DNA from 2 places in the Paenibacillus sp. JT31N7 genome. Region 1 is predicted to be linked to the other one. Evidence: riboswitches for the same ligand, from Rfam matches in the RefSeq annotation. Region 1 holds a riboswitch; the other holds the start of a gene.

What was found. A riboswitch is a leader RNA that binds a small molecule or an ion and turns the genes downstream of it on or off. The one in region 1 is predicted to bind cobalamin.
Region 2: another riboswitch for cobalamin. It lies ahead of AC58P5_RS13405 (ABC transporter substrate-binding protein); the one in region 1 lies ahead of cobJ (precorrin-3B C(17)-methyltransferase).

The regions. Positions count from the first base shown of each region.
Region 1 is NZ_JCAUAT010000001.1:2,151,448-2,154,540, reverse strand. Features, by position in the region: gene AC58P5_RS09765 (glycoside hydrolase family 13 protein) at 1-776, shown strand, start outside; cobalamin riboswitch at 882-1,072, shown strand; gene cobJ (precorrin-3B C(17)-methyltransferase) at 1,429-3,093, shown strand, end outside.
Region 2 is NZ_JCAUAT010000002.1:691,023-694,115, reverse strand. Features, by position in the region: gene AC58P5_RS13415 (aspartyl-phosphate phosphatase Spo0E family protein) at 1-101, shown strand, start outside; gene AC58P5_RS13410 (hypothetical protein) at 155-730, shown strand; cobalamin riboswitch at 832-1,037, shown strand; gene AC58P5_RS13405 (ABC transporter substrate-binding protein) at 1,215-2,222, shown strand; gene AC58P5_RS13400 (FecCD family ABC transporter permease) at 2,223-3,093, shown strand, end outside.

The DNA.
Region 1 (3,093 bases):
CGGAGCTGAAAAAAGTGATGAGCCGCTGGCAGACGGTCCTTCACGATAAAGGCTGGAACGCCAATTATCTCGGCAATCACGATCAGCCCCGTCCCGTTTCGAGGTTCGGAGATGACGGCCGGTACCGGGTGGAATCCGCCAAAATGCTGGCCACGTTTCTCCTGACGCTGGAGGGGACCCCGTATATTTTTCAAGGAGAAGAAATCGGCATGACCAATGTCGCGTTCGATCTGATCGGCGATTACCGCGATGTGGAAACGATCAATTACTATAAGCAGGCGGAGCTGCTCGGCAAGCCCCAGGACGAAATCATGAAAGCCATCTGGAAAAAAAGCCGGGACAATGCCCGCACCCCCATGCAGTGGGACGATACGGCGAACGCCGGATTTACGACAGGGGAGCCGTGGATCAAGGTCAACCGGAATTACCAAGAGATTAACGCGGCGGCAGCGGCAGCCGATCCCCATTCCATCTACCACTATTACCGGAACCTGATCGCGCTTCGCAAAAAGCACCCCGTTGTCGTTTACGGCGAGTACAAGCTGCTGCTTCCGCTGGACACGGAAATTTATGCGTATACACGGACGCTGGACGGGGAGAAGCTGCTGGCGGTTCTGAACTTTTTCGACGGAACGCCGGAGTTTACATGGCCGGATGAGCTGGGAGAGGGGGAAGACGCGGAGCTTCTCATTTCGAATTACGATCCCGTCTCCGGTGAAGATACCCGCGTCCTCAAATTGAGGCCCTATGAAGCCAGGGTTTATCTGCTCGGGTAAGGGGAGCGTTTTATCGGCATAGACAAGTTCTTTGACCGGATGTTATGATGAACAGAACACAATCGAATATGGTAAAAACAGGTGCGGAGCCCATTCGAACGGATCAGACAGTCCTTAAGAACAGGGTTCGGCTTAAAACGGGAAGTTCGGTGAAAGACCGACGCGGACCCGCCACTGTAAGGAGCCCCCTGCAATCGCAGGGGAAAATTTTTTTCGGCATTAACGTCACTGGATTTTCCGGGAAGGCGCCGAAGAAAGCTCTGAGCCAGGAGACCTGCCTGTTTGAATAACACTAGATAACCTACGAGGATTTAGGGAGGTGTTGAGAACGGCTGAATCTGCTGCCAACGGCGGCTTGCCGGACGTGGGCGTACAAGACTGCCCGTGACCGGCGGACTGTGCGGGTTGGAAGCATATGCGGGATATTCCCGCTTAATGGCTCGAAAGTTCGAAGCATTTCTATCCGAGGAGGATAGAAATGCTTTTTTTATTGTCCGCACGAGATGGAGAGGGCAAACGGCAGGTACGCCTGCAAGGGCACCGCCGTGCATATACAAGGTCCGCCTGTACGACGCATGAAGGCCGGACCGCACGATAACGGCTGCACAGCGGAACGCTGCAGCTTTCTTTACAGGGAAGAGGAGGAATGGGAATGGCCGGTAAACTGCTTATCATCGGATTTGGCCCCGGAGACGAAGCCCATATTACAAAACGCGCACGCGAGGCGATTTCGGAAAGCGAAGTCATTATTGGCTATAACACTTACGTGGATCTGATCCGCAGCCTGATCGACGGCAAACAGGTCGTGCGTACGGGGATGACCGAGGAAGTAAGCCGCGCGCAGGAAGCCGTCAGACAAGCGGAGGCGGGGCACAAGGTGGCCGTTATATCGAGCGGCGATGCGGGCGTATACGGCATGGCGGGTCTCGTTTACGAGGTGCTGATCGAGAAAGGCTGGAAGCCGAGCAATGGCGTGGAAGTCGAAATCGTACCCGGCATCTCGGCGATCAACTCATGCGCTTCGCTGCTGGGAGCGCCCGTGATGCACGACGCGTGCACCATCAGCCTCAGCGATCACCTGACGCCGTGGGATCTCATCCGGCGCAGAGTCGAGGCGGCCGCATCCGCCGATTTCGTCATCGCGCTGTACAATCCGCGGAGCGGGAGGCGAACCCGGCAGATTGTGGAGACGCAGCAGATTTTGCTGAAACACCGCTCTCCGGATACTCCGGTGGGTATCGTCAAAAGCGCCTACCGCGACAGGGAGCACGTCGTGCTGACGACGCTTGCCCAGATGCTGGAGCATGACATCGGTATGCTCACCACGGTGATCATCGGCAACTCCGCCACCCGCAACTATGAGGGGCTCATGATTACGCCGAGGGGCTATCAGCGTAAATACACGCTGGACAGCGATATCCAGCCCCTGCGTCCTCACGAGCGTCTGCGGCGTGAGGCCGAGCCGTGGGCTCTGGAGCAGGAAGACGAAACCGGCACGGAAACTGCATCGGCCCTGACGGAACAGTCCGGTGCCGCTTTGCGGTCCGCGGAAGAGCGGGAAGCCGGCGGCACCGTCCTGCCGTCCTTCTTCGACGATGACGAATACGGGGACGACGGTTACGGCGAATACAGCCCGGAAGCCGAGGGAACCGGCACTACCGACGACTACGACCGTGAAGATTTGCCGGTCCGTATTCAATCGGCCGGGACAAGGTCCGCGTACGATACGCCGGTGGCTTCGAAGGCCGGGGAGTACGGAGATTCGGCGGTTGCGGTCGCCGTCCGTCCGCCTGCCGCACCTGCGGCTTCCGTCGGGACTCCGGCTCCGACCGCTTTTGAGCTTGCGGAAGAAGCGCTCCGTCTCGTGACGGGCGAGCGCGGCGGGGCTTCTTCCTCCGATTCCCCAAGCGGGTTTTTCCGCCAGCAGGCTATTCTCGAGTTCGCCGTCAGCCCCGGACTTGCGAACAAAAACCTCACAGCCAAACAGCTGATGGTCCTCGCGGATGCCGTCGGCGATAAAGGAACGATGGAATATACGCCCCATCATCAGCTGCTCGTCAAGCTGCGGACCGATGATCCCGATTCCGTAACGAAGCGGCTTCGCGGCGAAGGGCTTCTGCTGGCTCCGGTCGGCGATGTGGTCCAGATCAAAGCCTGCGACTTCTGCAATATGGATAAGGGCGACGCCGTGCCGTATGCGGAGGAGCTTCACGGTCTTCTGGGCGGGGCGGCCGTACCCAAAGAGATGAAAATCGGTTTCAACGGCTGCGGAATGGCCTGTTACGGCGCGGTGAAGGAAGATATCGGCATCGTGTAC
Region 2 (3,093 bases), on a different contig from region 1:
AGTCCGGTGAGGCTATGACTTCCGAGTCTGTAATTGAAATGAGTATGCTTCTTGATCATAAGATTAACGAATATATGAATTTAGTCCAGAAGAGCCGGTAAATGCCGGCTTTTTTGCAGCGTTTGCACAGCTATCAGGCAACGGAGGGGTTACGATGACACAGAAACGCTGGTTTCCGGCTGCGGTACTGCTTTTATTATTCACCGTCTTGGTTTCCGGGTGCGGGAAGGCCCAGCCCAAAGCGGATGTTTCCATCTTTATGATGGCCCGTGAAGGCATACCGGTCGATGCCGCTTTTAAGCTTGAAAATTCGTTGAAAGCGCTTGTGGGGGACAAGCCGTCGATCTATTTGAGTACGTCCCCGCTTTTTTCCAATGAGAAGATGATCGTCGAAATGGGGTACGGCAATCACGGTATCCTGATCATCCCGGAAGAGCAGTTTAAGATTTATGCGGCCGAAGGGGCATTTTTGCCGCTGGAAGAGCATTTCAAGCAGGAGGACTATCCGGAGGGCGTGCTCGAGGCGACGATTGAACCTGGCGGCAAGAAAAAGAATCCGCCCGAAGAGCCCAAGAAGGAGACGCATCTGTACGGCATTCCGCTCCAGTATTCCAAGTGGATGAAGGATAACGGCTTGGAAGGCAAAGGGCTCGTCGCTTTCATGGCGGTGAACAGCCGCAATCCCGAGCAGTCGTTCGAGGTGCTCAAGAAGATCGCCGCCAAATCGTGACGTGCCGGCCGTGCCGGGAGCTGCACGCGGTGTGGTGACTAAAGTCCTTGTCTTTCCGGCGCCGCTTGGCCTATAATGGGGGATGAACTTGAAGGCCCAACCTCATACGTTTACCGTCAGGTCCCGAAGCGGCGTCTCCCAGCGGAGCCAAAGCCCAGGGTGAAAAGGGAAGCCGGTGCAAATCCGGCACGGTCCCGCCACTGTAATACGGAGTTCGTCTTACGATGCCACTGTCCGCACGCGGATGGGAAGGCAAGACGGTTAACCATCCGTAAGTCAGGAGACCTGCCTGCCGGTTTGCAGCACAATATCCTTCGAGGAGAGGATCGCGCGAAACCGGAAAGGACGTCCGACTGACGGCCGTTTCACTCGTGATTCTGAAAGTTATCCCCTCTATCTCCGGATAGAGGGGATTTTTTGTTGACATGCGCGAACATCGTGGGACAACCTCAAGTCAAACTAAACCAGTAAGGGAGTAAAGAACATGAACAACGAACGAAGAACAGCCAAGGGTTATAAATACGCTCTGCTGCTGCTTGTTTTGACGCTGGCCGTCGGTCTGGCAGCTTGCGGCAGCAAAAGTACGGATAACGGAACGGCGGGCTCGGCCTCTCCGGCGGCAAGCACCGCTCCGCAAACGAACGCGAAGAAAACGCAGTATCCTCTGAAAGTGACCGATGCGACTGGCAAGGAATTTACGTTCGAGAAAGCGCCCGAGAAAATCGTGTCGGTTTCACCGGCCGAGACGGAAGCTCTTTTTGCGATCGGCCTGGGCGATAAGATCGTCGGCGTGTCCGATTTTGACGATTATCCGGCGGAAGCGAAAAATAAGCCGAAAATGGGCGGAATTACGCAGCCTAACCAGGAATCGGTTATCGCGTCGGGAGCCGACGTTGTTTTTACAGGCGTTTCCATGAAAAAAGAATCGGTCGAAAAGCTGCGCGCCATGGGCATCAACGTATTCAAAGTGGAGCCTAAGACACTTGACGACGTCATGAAAAATATTCAGCTCTACGGCCAGATTACCGACCATCAGGAACAGGCGGAAAAAGTCGCCGCGAAAATGAAAGAAGACCGTCAGAAAGTAACGGATGCCGTCAAAACCGTAGCGGCGGACAAGAAGAAAAAAGTCTATATCGAATTCTCACCGGGCTGGACAGTCGGCAAGGGCGAATTCATGGATGAGCTCATCACACTGGCAGGCGGTGTCAATGTCGCTTCCGACATTACGGGCTGGAAGCAGATCAGCGAGGAGAAAATCATCCAGCAGAATCCGGACGTTATTTTATTCGCCAAAGACGTCGTGGATGACAAAACGAAGAAAAGTCTTGAAGAACTCATTCGCGGACGCAGCGGGTGGAACGAAATCAATGCCGTTAAAAACAACCAGGTGATCGGTCTCGACCAGAATACGCTGACCCGTCCGGGACCGCGTCTGACAGAGGGACTCCTGCAAATGGCTAAAGCCATTTATCCGGACCTGGTGAAATAAATGAAACCTAGATGGGGACTTTGGGGAGGAGTAGGAGTTTTACTCCTTCTTCTTTCTATTGTGCTGAGTCTTTCGCTGGGCTCGGCCCATCTGCCGGTGAGTCAGATCGCTTCGATTCTGGGGAGCAAGCTGCCTTGGATCGGAGACCGAATCACGCCGGACTGGCCCGTATCCTCGGAGCAGATTATTATGAAGGTAAGGCTGCCGCGCGTGATGCTGGCCATCCTTGTCGGAGCCTCCCTTTCCATAGCGGGAGCCGCTTTTCAAGGCGTCCTGCGCAATCCGCTTGCGGACCCGTATACGCTTGGGGTAAGCAGCGGAACGAGCGTCGGCGCGGCGTTCGTCATTTACTTCGGTCTGCAAACGACGTTTTTCGGGACGTGGACGATACCGGTCGTCGGTTTTGCCACAGGCGCCGTTTCGCTCTGGATCGTATTGCGTCTGGCCCAGACCGACGGCAAAATCCGTATGGAGACGCTGCTGCTCTCCGGCGTCGTGATGCAAGCGTTTCTCGGCTCCGTGGTTTCTTTTCTCGTGTCGATGTCCAAGCAAGTCGTTAACGAAATCATTTTCTGGCTGATGGGAAGCCTAGCCATGAAAGGCTGGTCGTATACAACCGTTCTCCTCCCTTATTTTATCGTAACCTTCGTTGTGCTTTACAGCTATGCGCGGACACTCAACCTGCTGGCGCTCGGGGAACGTCAGGCCGCCCATCTGGGCATCCATGTCGAGCGGACGAAGCTAGTCGTTCTGATCACCGCTACACTAGTGACGGCTGCCGCCGTTTCCGTATCCGGCGTAATCGGGTTTGTCGGACTGATCGTGCCTCATCTGATCCGTCTTATCGCCGGCCCGGATTACCGGCTGATCG